4 regions of the Kitasatospora sp. NPDC001132 genome follow, and region 4 is predicted to be linked to each of the others. Evidence: riboswitches for the same ligand, from Rfam matches in the RefSeq annotation. Region 4 holds a riboswitch; each other region holds the start of a gene.

Region 1 (4,514 bases), on a different contig from region 4:
CTGGTGTTCATGGACGGCGGTGTGGTGGTCGAGTCCGGCAACCCCCGCGAGGTGCTCACCAACCCGCAGCACGAGCGCACCAGGGCCTTCCTGTCCAAGGTGCTCTAGGCGGTACCGTCGGCGCCCGGCAGACCCCGTCCTGCCGGGCGCCGCCTCCTTTCCCGCCGGGGAAAGGAGGCCGGAACGCCGTACGAGTAATAGGCTGGAAGCAGTCAGCCCGTTACCGAATCTGGAAGGACCCCTGTGGAGCTCGCCGCCTACGCCGATCTCGCCGTTCGGCTGGTGAACACCGAGGAGCCCGAGCGCGGCACCGACGCGCTGACCTCCGTGGAGGCGGTGCGCGGCCTGTTCTCCGACTCCTCGCGGGCCGCCGCCCTCGCCGACGAGTCCGACCTGCCCCGGCTGCGGGCGGTGCGGACCAGGCTGCGCGGCGTCTTCGAGGCCGCCGCCGAGGGCGACGAGGTCCGCGGCGTCGACCTGCTGAACAGCCTGCTGATGGAGTACCCCGTCAGCCCGCTGGTCTCCGGACACGACTACCCGGACGACGCCGGGCGGCCGCGCTGGCACCTGCACCTGGCCGACAACTCCCCCACCGCCACCGCGCACTACACCGCGGTCGCCTGCATGGGCCTGGCCGTCCACCTGACCGAGCTGGGCGCCGACCGGCTCGGCATCTGCCAGGCCGCGCCCTGCCGCAACGCCTACCTGGACACCTCGACCAACCGCTCCCGCCGCTACTGCTCGGACCGCTGCGCGACCCGCGCCAACGTGGCCGCCTACCGGGCCCGCAAGCGCCAGGAGGCGGAGGCCGCGGGCCGGGCCTAGGCCCTCGCGAACCCAGGCCCCGGGAGGTCGAGGCCCCGGGAGTCCGGGCCCCAGGGCCTCAGACCTCCTCCACCCAGGCGCCGAGCCGGCGGGCCAGGCCCGGCACCCGGGCCAGCCGCGGGGTGAGCAGCAGCCGCTCCAGCCGGCGCCCCGGCGCCAGCCAGGCCGGGCTCGGGCTCAGCCGCAGCAGCACCCGGCCGAGCACCAGCTCGTCCGGGACGGCGCCGTAACTGCGGCTGTCGCTGTCCACCGGGCGGTTGTCCGACAGCAGCCACCAGCCCTTGGGCCGGCGCTCGGCGGCCCGCTTCACCACCAGCAGGTCCTGCTGGAACGGGTGCCGGAAGACCACCACCGCGCCCGGCCGGATCGGCGCGCCGTACCGGACCAGCAGCCGGTCGCCCTCGCGCAGGGTCGGGACCATCGACGGCCCCGCCACGTCGACCAGCCCGAACGGCAGCACGCCGCCCCGGTCCCCGGCTCCGACGTCCTCCGGTCGCGTGCTCCGCGCCACGACTCCTCCTCCCGCTCCGCCCGTACCCCAGTCTGCCGTACGGGCCGTCAGCGCTCCGATGTCCGGAATACCCCGGTTCCGGGTCCGTCTTTCGCCCTAGGCCCGCCGCCCGATCGCGAAACCGGGCGGGCGGAAGGGTAATCTCGGGCGCGGGAAGACGATCTAAGGAAGGACTCCCATGTTCTCTCGTCTGTTTGCACCGCGTGCCACCGCCCACGCCCACTGCGATCTGCCCTGCGGCGTGTACGACCCCGCGCAGGCCAAGCTCGAGGCCGAGTCCGTCAAGGCCACCCAGGAGAAGTACCAGGCCAACGAGGACCCGCACTTCCGCGCCCGCGCCATCATCATCAAGGAGCAGCGCGCCGAGGCCGTCAAGCACCACATCTCGGTGCTGTGGAGCGACTACTTCAAGGCCCCGCACTTCGAGAAGTACCCGCAGCTGCACCAGCTGATCAACGACACCCTGAAGGCCGCCTCGGCCGCCAAGGCGTCCACCGACCCGGCCACCGGCCAGGCCCTGCTGGACCTGATCGCCGAGGTCGACAAGATCTTCTGGGAGACCAAGCAGGCCTGAGCCTGACGCGTCGCCACCCGACCGCCCCCGTCCGGACCACCGGACGGGGGCGGTCGTGCGTTCACGCCCGATCCTCGAACGGTAAGGGTTGCCTGCCCTGAGTGGCTGTTATGCTGCCAGGGCGTCCGAGGGGGAAGTCCGGTGTGAATCCGGCGCTGACCCGCAACGGTGAGCACGGCCCGTACCAGCCCGTACGGCCGCGCCAGCCCGATCACCCTCGGCCGCCGAACTCCCGAGAACTCGCCGTGGACTGCGAGGGGAACGGCGCCCCGGCACGCCCCGGCCCGCGCCCGCCCCGGCGCACCCCCGGCCCGAGGCAAGGCGCACCCGTGAACCGCGCACCCGCAGACCGTGCAGTCGGCCCGCCCACTCGTCGCACACCCGTCGTCCCGCTCGCCGCCGGCCTCGGCGCCGCCCTCCTGCTCTCGCTGGTCTGCGGGGTCGCCCTCGGCTCCTCCGGGCTCGGCCTGCCCCGGGTGCTGCGGCTGCTGGGCGCCGGGCTGACGGGCGGTCGACTGGAGGCGGACGAGGCGGCCGCGTACGCGATCGTCTGGGAGATCCGGCTGCCGCGCACCGTACTGGCCGCCGTGGTCGGCGCCGGACTGGCCGCCTGCGGCGTCGCCGTCCAGGCCCTGGTGCGCAACGCGCTGGCCGACCCCTTCGTCCTCGGCATCTCCTCCGGCGCGGCCGTCGGCGCCAACGCCGTCCTGCTGTTCGGCGCCTTCGCCTCGCTCGGCGTGTGGGCGATCTCCGCCTCCGCCTTCGGCTCCGCCCTGGCCGCCATGACGCTGGTCTACCTCGCCGCCCGCACCGCGTTCGGGCTCACCCCGCTGCGCCTGGTGCTCACCGGCACGGCCCTGTCCTACGGGTTCTCCGCCGCCACCACCCTGATGGTCTTCGCCGCCGACCGCGGCGAGGCCGCCCGGGACGCCATGATGTGGCTGCTCGGCAGCCTCGGCGGCGCCACCTGGGGCTCGGTGCCGATCGCCGCCGTCACCGTCCTGGCCGGCCTCGCCCACCTGGCCTGCGCCGCCGGACGGCTGGACGCGCTCGCGATGGGCGACGAGACCTCCGCCTCGCTCGGCGTGGACCCGGACCGGCTGCGCCGCGAGCTGTTCGTGGTGACCGCCGCCGTCACCGGCACCGTGGTCGCGGTCAGCGGGGCGATCGGCTTCGTCGGGCTGCTGATGCCGCACCTGGCCCGGATGCTGGTCGGCGCCGGGCACCGCCGGGTGCTGGTGATCGCCCCGCTCGCCGGGGCCCTGCTGCTGGTCTGGGTGGACATCGCCTCGCGCACCCTGCTGGCGCCCGCCGAACTGCCCGTCGGGGTGTTCACCGCAGTGCTCGGCGTGCCCGCCTTCCTGCTGATGATGCGCCGCCGCGGCCAGTCCTTCGGAGGCACCCGGTGACCGACGTGACCGAGGCGGCCGCCGTGGCCGCGCACGCCCAGGACCTCGCCGTCGACGCCGTCTCGGTAGAGCCGGCCGGCACCCGACTGGTCCACGAGGTGAGCCTGGCGGCCGCCGCCGGACAGGTGGTCGGGCTCATCGGCCCGAACGGCAGCGGGAAGTCGACGCTGCTGCGCTGCGTCTACCGGGTGCTGAAGCCGGCCGGCGGCGCGGTCCGGCTGGCCGGCGACGACCTGCACGCCCTCACCGCCCGCGAGACGGCCCGCCGAGTGGCCGCACTGACCCAGGAGCACTCCGCCGAGTTCGACTTCACCGTCGCCGAGGTGGTCGCGATGGGCCGGCTGCCGCACCGCCGCGGCTTCGGCGCCCCCACCGACGGGGACGCGGAGCGCTGCGCCGAGGCGCTGCGCAAGGTCCGGGCCGGGCACCTGGCCGAGCGCGGCTTCCTGAGCCTGTCCGGGGGCGAGAAGCAGCGGGTGCTGTTCGCCCGCGCCCTGGTCCAGGAGCCGCGCCTGCTGGTGCTGGACGAACCCACCAACCACCTCGACATCGCCCACCAGTTGGAGGTGCTGGCGCTCGCCCGCGAGGCCGGCCCGACGGTGCTCACCGCGCTGCACGACCTCAACCTGGCGGCGGGTCACTGCGACCTGCTGTACGTGCTGCGGGCCGGCCGGATCGTCGCCTCCGGCACGCCCGAGGAGGTGCTCCGACCCGCCCTGCTGGCCGAGGTGTTCGGCGTCCGGGCCACCCCGGTGCGGCACCCGGAGAGCGGTGCCCTCCAGCTGCTGTTCGACCGTCTCGACCACCCCGTCTGATCCGCCCTCCCCTGCCCAGAGGAACCACCGTGCGCACCAAGGCCGTTGCCGCCACCGCCCTGCTCACCCTCGGACTCACCGCCTGCGGCGCCGAGATCGCCCCCAAGGAGACCGCCACCGCCTCCGCCCATTACCCGGTGGCGGTGGACAACTGCGGCGAGAAGCTCACCTTCGACCGGAAGCCCGCCCGGGTGGTGACCAACGACGTCAACATCACCGAGCTGATGCTCTCCCTGGGCCTCGCCGACCGGATGGCCGGCTACGTGATGCCCGACGACAAGGGGCAGATCGACAAGGTCGCCTGGAAGGACGGCTACCAGCAGACCACCTGGCTCTCCAAGAAGGTGCTCACCAAGGAGATCGCCCTGGACGCCAAGGCC
Region 2 (4,514 bases), on a different contig from region 4:
CACGAGCGCGTCCACGTCGGTGAAGTTGGACAGCCGGGGGAAGCGCACCACGGCCACCCGCAGCACGTCCGCGCCGAGCGGCCCGGGCCCGTCCGCCCGGTCCACCACCGTGGACAGGTCCAGCGAGTCCTCGGCGTCCAGCCAGAGCCCGGGCAGCATCGGCAGCGTGCCCAGCACCGGACGGCCGGTCAGCTCGCGCAGCATGTCCAGTCCGGGTGCCAGCAGGCGCGCGTCGCCGCGGAACTTGTTGACGAACCAGCCCGCCACGTGCCGCTGGTCCTCCGCCGACAGCAGCGCCAGCGTCCCGTACATCGCCGCGAAGACCCCGCCCCGGTCGATGTCCCCGACCACCACCACCGGCAGGGCGGCGGCGGTGGCCAGGCCCATGTTGGCGATGTCGCGGTCGCGCAGGTTGATCTCGGCGGGCGAGCCCGCGCCCTCGCAGACCACCACGTCGTAGCGGCGGCGCAGGTCGGCCAGGCACTCCAGGGAGCGCTCCAGCAGGACGGGCTTGCGCTCGCGGTAGTCCAGCGCGCCCACCTCGGCCACCGGCCTGCCGAGCAGCACCACCTGGCTGCGGCCGTCCGCGCCCGGCTTGAGCAGCACCGGGTTCATCGCCGCCTCCGGCTCCACCCGGGCGGCCTGCGCCTGCATCGCCTGGGCGCGGCCGATCTCGGCGCCGTCGGAGGTGACGAAGGAGTTCAGCGACATGTTCTGCGCCTTGAACGGCGCGACCCGCACGCCCTGGCGGGCGAGCCAACGGCAGATCCCGGCCGTCACCACGCTCTTGCCCGCGTCCGAGGTCGTCCCCGCGACCAGCAGTGCGTTGCTCATCCCCGTCCCCTCATCCTCGGCAGCAGTCGCTTCGTCGGCACCCGTTCCGCGGGCACCCGTTCTGTCAGCGCCCGTTTCGCCAGCACCCGCAGCAGGACGTGCCCCGCGACCGTCGTACCCAGCGCCAGCGCGCCCACCCGCCGGGAGAGCGCGCAGGCCCGCTCGATGTCGTCCACCGTCACCGGCCGCAGCTCCGCGCCCAGTACCGGCCGGTTCTCCACGCGCTCGCCGTACCGCAGCGTCCCGCCCAACCGGACGCCCACCGCGCCGGCGAACGCCGACTCGGCCTGGCCCGCGTTCGGGCTCGGGTGCGCGGAGCCGTCGCGCCGCCAGACCCGCCAGGCCGTCCGCGGTTCGGGCGCGGCTGCCACCGTCAGCAGTGCCGTCAGCCGGGCGCCCGGCCAGCCCGCCAGGTCGTCCAGCCGGGCCGAGGCCCAGCCGAACCGGGCGTAGCGCGGCGAGCGGTGGCCCACCATGGCGTCCAGGGTGTTCACGGCGCGGAAGGCGAGCAGGCCGGGCGTGCCGGCCAGGGCGCCCCAGGTCAGCGCGTTGACCACGGCGTCGGCGGTGTTCTCCGCCACCGACTCGACCACCGCCCGGGCGATCTGCTGCCCGTCCAGCGCGCTCGGATCCCGTCCGCACAGGTGCGGCAGCCGTTCCCGCGCGGCCGTGAGGTCGCCCGCCGCCAGCGAGCGGCCGATGGTGCGCGCCTCCCGGGTCAGCGAGGTGCCGCCGAGCACCGTCCAGGTCGCGGCCGCCGCCAGCGCCGCCCGGCCCAGCGGGCGCCGGCCCACCGTACGGTCCAGGGCGAGTGCGCCCGCCGCGACCGCGCCCACGCACAGCGCCGTGTACCCGGCCCCGGCGGCGCGGCCGTCGCGCCACAGCCGCCGCTCCAGCCGGGTCGCGGCGCTGCCGAAGACGGCCACCGGGTGGCCCCGGCGGGGGTCGGCGAAGCGGGCGTCGGCGGCGTAGCCCGCGGCGGCGCCGAGCGCGAACGCGGCGGCGCGGGTCAGCGGACGGCGCGCGGAAGGCGCGGGCGGGATCATCGGTCGCACGGCGGAGGGCAGCTCGGGGTCGGGCAGGGCGGGGCAGCCTGCATCGCGTGCGTGTCCTCACTCAGGGTCCGCGCCCTGGATCGACGTGACGGCGGCGAGAGTCTCCTGGCTTCCGGGTCGAACGCACCCTCGGAGCCTTCCAGCGGCCGTCGACGGCCCGCCGTGGCGATGTTCCGAGCGTGCTCCCCGGTGACAGTGGCGGGACCGCGCCGGACTTCCACCGGCTTCCTCTCCATGCCTCCGTTTGGCCCCAGGATCCCATCACGGGCTCGAACCGGGAGTCAACCGAGGTCACGGAGGGGTTGGTCACACGCGGACGCCGCTGACGCCCGTGGGACCGGTCGGCGCTGCGGGCCGAGGACGGGGCCTGCCACTGCCTGCCCTCGTCCTCGTCCTCGGCCTTCGTCTTCCCGCCGGCCCGCCGTCCTCGCCACCCGTCCGCGGCGCCACCTCGGCAGAGCCAGGGCCGCCGGCTCCTCGGCAGGGCCGGTCCGCCGCCCGGGTGACCCGGACGGCCCAGCCCGGTGGCCGGGCGGGCGGGGCGCCGGTGAACTGGTGTCCGAACACCGTCCGGTCCGTGAGGCAGGAGAGCGGGGAGCGAAATGCGTTGGGGAACCGCAGCCGTCGTGGCGGCCGCCGCGGTCGGGGCCGCCGTGCTGGTGATCGGCCGTCGGGCATCCGAGCGGATGGTCCGTCCGGTGACCACCGTTCAGGAGTCCGCTCCGGTCGTGGTCCGCGGCCTCGCCCCCGGCCGGGTCACCTTCACCCGCGGCCCCGGGAGCCTGCGCCCCGGCCGCTGGGCGGTCGAGTGGGCGGACGGCGGTCACGCGGTCGTCGAGGAGATCCTGCACGGCGACGAGCAGGAGGTCACCCGCCGGCTGGTCCGCGCCGACCGGGGCACCCTCACCCCCGGCACCGAGGTCCGCTTCACCCCGCGGGTCCACCTCGGCGACCCCACCGAGGCGCTCGGCCTCGCCTTCGCCGACACCGCCGTCGACGGCGAGCTCGGCGCCCTTCCCGCCTGGCAGCTCGACGGCAAACGCGGCACCTGGGTGATCCTGGTGCACGGCCCCGAGGCCGACCGTCGGCAGACCCTCCCCGTGCTCCCCGTCCTCGACCGGCTCGGCCTGCCCGCCCTCGCCGTCACCTACCGCGGCGACCGGGGCGCCCCCGCCTCCCCGGACGGGCTCAGCCACTTCGGCGAGACCGAGTGGCGCGACGTCGAGGCGGCGATACGGCTGGCGCTGCACAGCGGCGCCGGCAACGTGATCCTCTACGGTTGGTCCCTCGGTGCGACCATGGTCCTCCACACGGCGGCCCGCTCCGCCTGGTCGCACGCCGTCCGGGGCCTGGTCCTCGACTCGCCCGTGCTCGACCGCCCGGCCTCCGCCCGCCGGGACGCCGCCCGCTCCGGCTTCCCGGGCGTCGCGGCGGAACTCGGCGCCCTCGCCGCCGAGGGGCGGACCGGCGTCGAGCTCGCCGACTTCGGCCGCATCGCCGAGGGCGCCGACCTGCGGGTGCCCACCCTCCTCCTGCACAGCCCCGAGGACCGGATCGCCCCCTTCGGCGCCGCCGAGAAGCTGGCCGCCGCCCGCCGCGACGTGGTCAGCCTCCAGGCCTTCCCCGGCGCCGACCACGCGACCCTCTGGAACAGCGCCCCCGAGCGCTATACCGAACTCCTCCGCCGGTGGCTCACTCCGTTGCTCTAGCCGCCTTCCGCGCGAGTCCTGTCGCGCGAGCCGTTCCGCGCGAGCCGTTCCGCGCGAGCCGTTCCATGCGACCCTTTCCGCGCGAGTGCTGCCGTACGAGCCGTCCCGCGTGAGCCCCCCTCTCCGCGCGGGGCGCTTTCGGCCGGGTCCCGTCGGTTTTTCCGTTCGGCTTCCCCCCGTCCACGAATGAACGTTTCTCCCATGACGTCGAGCGCGCACGAGAAGTCGGCCCGTCCGACTTCTCGTGCAGCACGATCCCCCAACCCCCGCCAGCCATCCGTCCGGATTCGGGCTGGACAGCCCGGCCGGAAGTCGGGGGGAGGGGATTGCCGGTGCGAAATCCGGCACGTCGTCAGGGGCAATAGTTGGTCCGATCCCTTACCCCCCACCCGTACGCACGGTGACCGGCCGAGTATTCCCGGCAACCGAGGCGCCTGGGATGGCATGGGCAGGCCATACGTTTCCGGCCAGGCGGTTTGCCGCTGTTGCCCGATCTTGCGGAGGTGCCGCCGCCGCTCGCCCTGTCGTACGGACAACCGGATGTGACAGAAGGCCGGTACAAGGGGAAGACTGCTCGACGTGACGTCTCGGAACCCGCGCGACCGTGATGCCCCGCTCCCGCCGACGATCGGTACCGGTGCGACGGTGACCCGTCTCCCCGGAACGGCCCAACGGCCCGCCGGTGGCAGGCCGGGTGGGGCGGGTGTCCCCCGTAACGGAGTACCCCGGCGACGGGGGCCGGCTCCGGCTCCCGGGCGGGGTCGGGTTCCCGTGCCGGAGGGCTTCCCGGCACCCGCCGAGCTGGCGCCGCTGGCCCGCCGGATGCTGGTGGACGCCGTTCGGGTCGCCCGCTGGGCCGGCGAGCTGGCCGAGGTCGACAAGCGCGGCGAGCTGCTCCCCGAGGATGCCCGTGCGG
Region 3 (4,514 bases), on a different contig from region 4:
TACGGGTTGACCTGGAGGAACTCGCCGGACAGCGTCTCGCGCTTGAACAGGTTGGACACCTGCGGCTCGATGCACTCGTACACGCCGGCGATGGAGGCGATGGTCGCGGTGGGCGCGATGGCCAGCAGCAGCGAGTTGCGCAGGCCGGTCTCGGCGATCCGGGCGCGCAGCGCCGTCCAGCGGTCGGCCCACTGCGGGGCGGCCGTCGGGAAGTGGTCGATGTGCAGCTCGCCGCGGGCGGCGCGGGTCTCGCCGTACGCCTCGTGGCGGCCGAGCTGCTCGGCCAGGTCGGCGGAGCGCTCGTAGGCGGTGAGCATGATGCGCTCGGCGATGAGGGTGGAGAGGGTCTTGGCCTCGGCCGAGTCGAAGTCGATCCGCAGCTTGAAGAAGACGTCCTGGAGGCCCATCACGCCGAGGCCGACCGGGCGCCAGCGGGAGTTGGACGTCCCGGCCTCGGTGGTCGGGTAGAAGTTGATGTCCACCACGCGGTCGAGGAAGGTGACGGCGGTGCGCACGGTGGCGTCCAGCCGCTCCCAGTCCATCGCGCCGATCAGGTCGTCGGCCGAGGCGCCGGCGGCGACGTGGGCGCCCAGGTTGACCGAGCCCAGGTTGCAGACGGCGGTCTCGGAGTCGTCCGTGACCTCCAGGATCTCGGTGCACAGGTTGGAGGAGTGCACCGTGCGGCCCGGCAGGGCGGTCTGGTTGGCGGCGCGGTTGGAGGCGTCCTTGAAGGTCATCCAGCCGTTGCCGGTCTGCGCCAGGGTGCGCATCATGCGGGCGTACAGGGTCTGCGCCGGGATGGTGCGGACGGCCTTGCCGGCCTGCTCGGCCTTGCGGTAGGCCTCGTCGAAGTCGGCGCCCCACAGGTCGACCAGCTCCGGCACGTCGGCCGGGGAGAACAGCGACCAGTCCTCGTTGGCGTTGACCCGGCGCATGAACTCGTCCGGGATCCAGTGCGCCAGGTTGAGGTTGTGGGTGCGGCGGGCCTCTTCGCCGGTGTTGTCGCGGAGCTCCAGGAACTCCTCGATGTCGGCGTGCCAGGTCTCCAGGTAGACGCAGGCCGCGCCCTTGCGGCGGCCGCCCTGGTTGACGGCGGCGACGGAGGAGTCGAGGGTGCGCAGGAACGGCACGATGCCGTTGGACTTGCCGTTGGTGCCGCGGATCAGGCTGCCGCGCGAGCGGATGCGCGAGTAGGACAGGCCGATGCCGCCGGCGTGCTTGGAGAGGCGGGCGATCTGCGCGTAGCGGTTGTAGATCGAGTCCAGGTTGTCCAGCGGGGAGTCGAGCAGGTAGCAGCTCGACATCTGCGGGTGCCGGGTGCCGGAGTTGAAGAGCGTCGGCGAGGAGGTCAGGTACTCCAGGCGGCTCATCAGGCCGTACAGCTCGGCCACCTCGCGGACCGACTGCTCGCTGTCGCCGACCGCCAGGCCACAGGCGACGCGGAGCAGGAAGTGCTGCGGGGTCTCGATCACCTTGCGGGTGATCGGGTGGCGCAGCAGGTAGCGGGACTGCACGGTGCGCAGGCCGAAGTACTCGAAGCGGTCGTCGCCGGTGGTGTCGATCAGCGCGTCCAGGGCGGCGGCGTGCTTGGCGACGAAGTCCGCGGTGGTGTCGCCGATCAGGCCCTCGGTGTGGCCGACGGCGATCGAGGCGGAGAAGGACACCGAGCCCTGGCTGTTCGCCTCGTCGACGATCTCCAGGGCGAGCAGGCGGGCGGCCAGCTTCGAGTACTGGGGGTCCTCGGCGATCATCGATGCGGCGGCGTCCACGGCCAGCCCGCGCAGCTCGGCGAAGTCCGAGCCGGCGTGGCGGCCGCGCAGAGCGGCGGCGGCGACATGGCCGGGGTCGACCTCGGTGAGGTCGGTGCTGCGGTCGGTGAGCAGCCGCAGCAGGGCGCCGCCGGGGTCGGAGACCGTCGGGTCGGTGAAGGCGGTACCGGTGCCCTGGGCGGGCAGGGTGGCTGAGGCGGCGGTGGTCAAGGCGCTCTCTCCTGGCGGCGATCGGCGGCGGTGATCGGGGGCCACCGGGCCGATCGGGGCAGGGGAGCACGGCACGAACGCAGACGGCGTCGCGCGACGGTGACTCCCCGGCCCGCCCGCGAGGCCCGGAGGGGTACTGCTCGTGTCGGCGCGGCCTCTGCGGGAGGGCCGTGGCGCACGCTGTCGGCAGGTCATCGGACTCGCGGGTACGGCTGCTGGAGCCGCCCGCACACCGCTGCGGGGCAGTCCCGGATTCGCACCGGGTTCCCCTGCATCGACAGCAGAAGCGAGCATACATGTAGTGGTGTCTCCCTGAAGCGACCCCAGATGTAGTGCGGCGCCGCGTGTCGGGGCGATGACCGGTGGTACCGGAAACGTGGCCCCGGATGGCCCTGCGAGGCCCCGGAACCGGGCCGGGGGCGTCCTGGTTTCGATACGGAATGGTCACCGGGAGGATCGGCGGACACGAGGATGCCCTACGATCTGGGCGCATGAGCGACGGAACTGGCGTACCTGGGCAGGGGCCGCAGGGAACGCCTCCCGCCGGGCCGGGGGGCGCACAGAGTCAGCAGCCGGTGGTACCTGGTCCGGTACCGCCGCCGAGCGGGGGTTTCGGGCCGCCGCCGGCCTCGTACGGGCCGGTCGTGCCGGCGGCGCAGCCGGTCGCGCAGCCCATCCCGCCGGTGCCGCAGCCGGTCGCGCCCGCGCCGCAGCCGGCTCCGCCGGTCGGGCAGCCGCCGCACGCCCAGCCGCAGCCCGTCGCGCCGCCGCCCTTCGCGCAGCCGCAGCCCCAGCCGGCCCCCCAGCCGCAGCCCCAGTGGCACCTCCAGCAGCAGCCCCAGCAGCCGGTCCCGCCGCAGCGGGCCGAGCCGGACTGGGACGCGCTGGCGGACCGCAACGAGGCCGAGGGCAAGCGCCGTCGCCGGATGAGGGTCATCGGCGTGGTGGCCGCGGTCGCCGTGGTGGGCGGCCTGGTCGCCGGCGGTGTGGTGCTGTTCAAGGGCAAGAAGGACGACGGCTCCCCGACGGCCGTCAAGAGCACCCAGCCGGTCGTGCCTCCGAGTACGTCCGGCACGCCGGGCGGCCAGCCGGACGACCCGTCCAAGCCGATCTGGGAGGCCGCCACCGACCCGGCGCCGCAGGACGCGGGAGCACTGTTCTCCGCGCTCCAGGTGACGATCAACGGCGCCACCTGGAACCGGACCGTCGTGGCGCTGGACTCGCCCTGCTGGGACGGGAACTCCACGACCGGCGGGCTGGGCAAGGTGCTCGGCGACCAGGGGTGCCAGCAGGTGCTCCGGGCGACGTACGTCTCCGGTGAGAGCGCGGTCACCGTCGGGGTGGCGGTCTTCGACCGCAAGCTCCAGGCCGAGACCGCGCTGAAGAACTTCACCGGGCAGCTCAAGGGCGCGCCGGCGGCCGGGGCGCCGGCCTTCTGCGCCGGCGCCGGCTGCACCGGCACCCACAACAGCCTGGGCCGGTACGGCTACTTCACGGTCGAGGGCTCGGCGAAGGGCGGCAACGCCCCGGACGCCACGGCGACCGCGGCGGCTTCCGGGTTCGCGGAGCACGTGAAGGGGCAGTTGCTCAAGCGCGCCAAGGCCGCGTCCTCGGCCGCGCCCGGCGTCCAGGGCACCGCTCCGGCCTCGGCGGGCTGATCCGCCGGGGCGTCCCGCGGGCGGGCTGATCCGCCGTGACACCCCGGCCCCCCGGCCTACTGTTCGCGCAGGCCGGGGGGAGTGTGGCAGGCTCTCGGGACAGTCATGTCGTACGCGTTTCCGGTTGCGTCCGTGGGGGGCGGCGCCGGCGAGCAACCGGAGGAGCGGTCAGTGGCCCTGCCCAGAGCCCTGCGCGGCAAGCCCGCCGTCCTGGCCGCGGCCGGGATCGTCGCCGCCGCGGGAGCGGTCCTCCTGCTGGACCACGACGGCCGGGCCGACGGCGAACAGCTCCCGCGCGTCCCGGTGTCGGTCGGCCTGCCCGGGCGCACCCTGCCGCCGGAGGTGGGCCGGGACCTGCTCGCCCGGGACCCGCAGGCCTCGCCGAACGCCCGCGCCGTCCAGCAGTTCCTCGCCGACCTGGAGTCCCAGGCCCGCACCGGGCAGAGCGGCGGCACGGTGATCGGCCAGCACGTCGAGGCGCACAACGAGCGCAACAACCCCGAGTACGGGGACTACCGGGGCACCAAGCAGGTCGGCTACTACTACAAGAAGGCCGCCGACATCACCGGCAAGCTGCCCGGCTTCGTGGAGACCGACCTCGGCCCCGGCTACGGCCAGAACGGCTGGGGCGTCGGCAATCCCCGGTCCTACTCGGCCGGCCGCTGGCCCACCTGCCGGGCCGGCTGGCAGTACACCGACGACGCCGTCGACCTGCTCTCCGCCGTCTGGAACGGCCACCCGCGCGCCGAGGACGGCGGCTACGGCGCGGCGGGCGTGCAGCAGAACTGCGACGGCAGCAGCACCGAACTGCCCGACAACGGCGGCGGCCCGGCCGGGATCGTCGGCATGTCCTTCCACCAGCCCTACCCCGGTTCGG
Region 4 (4,514 bases):
CGGGTCGAGTTCGGCGGCGCCGGTGGCGACGAGCAGGGTGCGGTGGTCCAGGGCGGCGCCGTAGACGGTGACCGAGCCGTGGTCGCCGATCACGCAGTCGGCGGCGACGAGCGCGGCCTGCCAGCCCTGGTGGGGCGGGATCAGGCGCAGGCCCATCCGGCAGGCGGCGGCGAGCAGCGCCTCGGGGTCGTGGCGGCTCCACACGTTGGGGTGCAGGACGACGGCCACCGTGTACTCGTCGGCTGGCAGTTGGCGGACCAGCCGCTGGGGCAGGTCGGGGTGGCGGCCGAATAACGAGTGTTCGCTCCAGGTGGAGCTGACGACGACGAGCCGTCGGCCGCCGACGGCGCCGAGCGCGGCGCGGTAGCCGTCGCGGGAGCGCCGGCTGCCGAGCATCCGGTCGAAGCACGGGTCGCCGACGACCTGGGCGACGTCCAGCGCCTCGGGGCAGGAGTCCCGCAGCCGGTCCAGCTGCTCGGGGTGGGAGAGGCCCAGGACGTCGACGAACACCCGTCCGCGGTGGGTGAGTTCGTTGCGGGACAGGCCGGCGGCGCTGACCGTGTCGCCGGTGGACTCGGTGACCAGGCGGTTGTAGCCGGCGCCGTGCGGGAGGACGACGAGGCGGGCGTCCAGGCGGTGCATGGAGGAGTGGACGGCGCAGGCGACGGCAAGGTCGAAGCGGCGGCGGACGGCGTCCTCCCAGTCCAGCACGGTGAAGCCGGACAGGCCGTGCAGGTACTCGTCCAGGGCGCGGTCGGCGAAGGCGGAGCCGGGGTTGACGGTGAAGTAGCGCTCGATGCCGTCAGGGCTCAGCAGGGTGAGGACGTCCAGGACCCGGGTGGCCGAGGTGAGGGTGCGGGCGACCGCCAGCACGCGGGCCCTGACCGGTCGGGTGTTCCAGCGGTCGGCGGGCCAGGCGTGGGGGTGGGACGGCACAGCATGATCGTACTCATCCGGTCGGGCCGCGGCGCGGTTCCGAGTGCGGGTCAGCCCGCGGCCGCGCTGGGCTCGTGGTGCTCGGCGGCGGCGCACTCGTCGAGCAGGGGGCGCATGGCCTCGTCCACGAGCCGGTAGCGCACCACTCGTCCGTCCCGGTCGCCGGTGACCACGCCGGCCGTGCGGAGCAGCCGCAGGGCCTGGGAGACGGCCGGGTCGCGCATGCCGGTGGCGACGGCGAGATCGCTGACGGCGAGCGGGCCGGCCCGATGGAGGGCGAGCAGCAGGGCGAGCCGGCCGGGGTCCGCGAGCAGGGAGAACCGCTCGGCCCAGGACCGGACGTGCGCGGGCTCGCCGATCGCGGCGATGGCCTCGCAGACCCGGTGTCCGTCGATGGTGCGGTGGCCCGCGCGGTCCTCCGGTACGAGATGCATGCGGACATTCTCGCAGGCAGGGGCCTGTGATCCTGGACACCTGCGCAGGTGCGCAGCCTTGCATGGGTCGGGGCGGGGCCCTACGGTGTTCCCCGCCGTGGTGCTCGGGAAGACCGGTGACGGACCCTCAGGGGTCCCAGCCCGGAGCGGCCCTCGCCACTGTGATCGGGTCGCTCCTCCGTCCACGGAGGAGCGTCGTCCGCACCCATGAAGCCACTGGGCGCCTCGTGCGCCTGGGAAGGCGGGTGCGGGTGTTCCCGTCAGCCAGGAGACCGGCCACGGCAGCTCACGAGGTTTTCCACGAGGTGCTGGAGCGTGATCCGCATGACCCTGCCCGAAACCGTTTCCGCCGGGACCGGACCCGGCCCCGCCGCGCTGCCCACCTTCAGATGGCGGCGCGAGGACACCGTCCGTACGGCCGGGCTGATGGCGGTGATCGTGGCCATGCACGTGGCGGCCTTCGGCACGCTGATCTTCCTGGTCGCACCCGAGCGGTACGCGGTCGGCACCCAGGTCTTCGGGGTGGGCCTGGGTATCACCGCGTACACCCTCGGCATGCGGCACGCCTTCGACGCCGACCACATCGCGGTGATCGACAACACCACCCGCAAGCTGATGGCGGACGGCAAGCGGCCGGTCTCGGTGGGCTTCTGGTTCGCCCTCGGGCACTCCTCGATGGTGGTGCTGATGGCCGCCCTGGTGGCGGGCGGGGCGCAGCTGGCGAACACGCTGATGGACGACGAGTCGCCCACCCACAAGTGGCTGGGCGTGGTCGGGACGACGGCCTCCGGCGCCTTCCTCTACCTGATCGGCGCGCTCAACCTGGCGGCGCTGCTCGGCATCCTCAAGGTGTTCCGCTCGATGCGGGCCGGGCGGTTCGACGAGAAGGAGCTGGAGGCGCACCTCGACTCGCGCGGCCTCATGGCCCGGGTGCTGAACCGGGCGACCCGTTCGATCACCCGGCCGGGGCAGATGTTCCCGGTCGGCATGGTGCTGGGCCTGGGCTTCGACACCGCGACCGAGGTCACCCTGATGGTGATGGCCGGCTCGGGTGCGGCCTCCGGGCTGCCGTGGTACGCGATCGTCTGCCTGCCGCTGCTGTTCGCGGCCGGGATGAGCCTGTTCGACACCCTGGACGGGACGTTCATGAACTTCGCGTACCAGTGGGCCTTCGCCAACCCGGTGCGCAAGGTGTACTACAACCTGACCATCACCGGTCTGTCGATCGCGGTGGCCTTCATCATCGGCACCATCGAGCTGGTCGGGGTGCTGCACGAGAAGCTCGACCTGACCGACCCGGTCACCGGGTTCATCGCGGACATCTCGCTGGACAACGTCGGCTACGCCATCGCCGGGCTGTTCGTGGTCGTCTGGGCGATCGCGATCGGGTACTGGAAGCTCGCCCGGGTCGAGAAGCGCTGGACGCCTGACAGCCCGTGACCGGGCGGCCGCCGGCCTCCGAACACGTGGAACGGCGCCTCCCCGAACCCGGGGAGGCGCCCGCGGCCCGCCCGTTCCCGGACACCGGGTCGGCGCCGAACGACGCGCCCGGGTGGGGGAGCGGGGAGCGGGGTGCGCGGCGCGGTCGCGCGGGGGCGTGCAGGGGGCACCGGGGGTTCTGTCGGGGGCGCTCGGCGGGCGGTTCGGGCCGGGGGTTCGTAGGCTCGACGCATGGCGGATGCGTACGCGGGGCGGCGGGAGCGGGTGAGGGAGCACTGCAGTGCGGCCGGGGCCGACGCGGCGCTGATCACCCGTGCGGCGAACGTGCGGTACCTGACGGGCTGCGCGCCCTGCGGGGCGAGTCTGCTGCTGACCAGAGAGCGGGCCCTGCTCGCACTGCCGGACGACCTGCCGCCGGACGACACCGGCGAGCACCTGATCGCCCCGGACGTCACCCGGCTGCCGGTGGCGGGCGGGTCGGACACCGCGCTGGCCGCCGCGTCGGCCGCCGCGCGCTCGGGGGTGGCGGGCCTGGCGGTGGAGGAGCACGACCTGACCGTCAGCCGGCACCGGGCGGTCGGCGGCCTGACCGAGGGGGCGCGGCTGATGGACCTGGGCCGGACCGTGGAGCGGCTGCGGGTGGTCAAGGACGAACGCGAGATCGCCGACCTGCGGATCGCCGCCGAGATCGCCGACCAGGCGCTCGGCGAGCTGCTGGAGTCGATCCTGGTCGGCCGCACCGAGCGGCACCTGGCGATGGAGCTGGAGCGCCGGATGATCGACCACGGCGCCGACCGGGCGGCCTTCCCGGTCTCGGTCGGCACCGGCAGCCACTCCGGCCAGGCCGCCCACCAGCCGACCGACCGCCGGGTGGAGGAGGGCGACTTCCTGACCGTGGTGATGGGCGCCCAGTACCGCGGCTACGGCGTCTCCACCGCCCGCACCTTCGTGATCGGCGCCGCTCCCGCACCCTGGCAGGTGGAGCTGCACCGGCTGGTCTTCCGGGCCCAGCGGGCCGGGCGGGAGGCGCTCGGACCAGGGGTGGAGCAGTGCGTACCCGACCGGGCCGCCCGGCAGGTCCTGGAGGCGGCCGGCCACACCGAGGCCTCCCCGCACCCGGTGGGCCACGGCATCGGGCTGGAGATCCGGGAGGCCCCGCGACTCGGTCCGGCGGACATGGGTAAACTGGACAGCCGCGTACCGGTCACCGTCGGCCCAGGGGTCCACCTCCCGGGCAAGGGCGGAGTCCGGATCGAGGACACGCTCGTCGTGCGCCCCCTCGAAGAGGGCGGGCCCGAGCTGCTCACCATCACCACCAAGGAGCTCCTCGCCCTGTGACCGCGGCCCCCGGGCCGTGGGCGGCAGGACGCACCCCTTGGTTCCTTGACAGCTATATCCAGGAGTAAGTGCGCCCGTGGCTTCCACGAACGATCTCAAGAACGGCATGGTCCTCAAGCTGGAGGGCGGCAAGCTCTGGTCCGTCGTCGAGTTCCAGCACGTCAAGCCCGGCAAGGGCCCGGCCTTCGTGCGTACCAAGCTCAAGGAGGTCCTGACGGGCAAGGTCGTCGACAAGACCTTCAACGCGGGCACCAAGGTCGAGACCGCCAACGTCGACAAGCGCGGCATGCAGTTCTCGTACAAGGACGGCGAGAACTTCGTGTTCATGGACATGGACACCTACGACCAGCTGACCATCGAGCCGTC

Evidence for each region. A riboswitch is a leader RNA that binds a small molecule or an ion and turns the genes downstream of it on or off. The one in region 4 is predicted to bind cobalamin.
Region 1: another riboswitch for cobalamin. It lies ahead of ACWDBE_RS07925 (FecCD family ABC transporter permease); the one in region 4 lies ahead of ACWDBE_RS18740 (HoxN/HupN/NixA family nickel/cobalt transporter).
Region 2: another riboswitch for cobalamin. It lies ahead of ACWDBE_RS09760 (cobalamin biosynthesis protein); the one in region 4 lies ahead of ACWDBE_RS18740 (HoxN/HupN/NixA family nickel/cobalt transporter).
Region 3: another riboswitch for cobalamin. It lies ahead of ACWDBE_RS08065 (ribonucleoside-diphosphate reductase subunit alpha); the one in region 4 lies ahead of ACWDBE_RS18740 (HoxN/HupN/NixA family nickel/cobalt transporter).

The regions. Positions count from the first base shown of each region.
Region 1 is NZ_JBSFKF010000004.1:221,362-225,875, forward strand. Features, by position in the region: gene ACWDBE_RS07905 (amino acid ABC transporter ATP-binding protein) at 1-108, shown strand, start outside; gene ACWDBE_RS07910 (CGNR zinc finger domain-containing protein) at 244-825, shown strand; gene sodX (nickel-type superoxide dismutase maturation protease) at 884-1,246, opposite strand; gene sodN (superoxide dismutase, Ni) at 1,515-1,910, shown strand; cobalamin riboswitch at 1,999-2,147, shown strand; gene ACWDBE_RS07925 (FecCD family ABC transporter permease) at 2,240-3,319, shown strand; gene ACWDBE_RS07930 (ABC transporter ATP-binding protein) at 3,325-4,134, shown strand; gene ACWDBE_RS07935 (ABC transporter substrate-binding protein) at 4,164-4,514, shown strand, end outside.
Region 2 is NZ_JBSFKF010000005.1:274,241-278,754, forward strand. Features, by position in the region: gene ACWDBE_RS09755 (cobyric acid synthase) at 1-834, opposite strand, end outside; gene ACWDBE_RS09760 (cobalamin biosynthesis protein) at 831-1,880, opposite strand; cobalamin riboswitch at 1,988-2,120, opposite strand; gene ACWDBE_RS09765 (alpha/beta hydrolase) at 2,492-3,598, shown strand; gene ACWDBE_RS09770 (hypothetical protein) at 4,370-4,514, shown strand, end outside.
Region 3 is NZ_JBSFKF010000004.1:253,694-258,207, reverse strand. Features, by position in the region: gene ACWDBE_RS08065 (ribonucleoside-diphosphate reductase subunit alpha) at 1-1,955, opposite strand, end outside; cobalamin riboswitch at 2,148-2,273, opposite strand; gene ACWDBE_RS08060 (hypothetical protein) at 2,624-3,637, shown strand; gene ACWDBE_RS08055 (glycoside hydrolase family 26 protein) at 3,809-4,514, shown strand, end outside.
Region 4 is NZ_JBSFKF010000012.1:126,425-130,938, forward strand. Features, by position in the region: gene ACWDBE_RS18730 (hypothetical protein) at 1-936, opposite strand, end outside; gene ACWDBE_RS18735 (ArsR/SmtB family transcription factor) at 987-1,370, opposite strand; cobalamin riboswitch at 1,452-1,665, shown strand; gene ACWDBE_RS18740 (HoxN/HupN/NixA family nickel/cobalt transporter) at 1,695-2,810, shown strand; gene ACWDBE_RS18745 (aminopeptidase P family protein) at 3,042-4,148, shown strand; gene efp (elongation factor P) at 4,225-4,514, shown strand, end outside.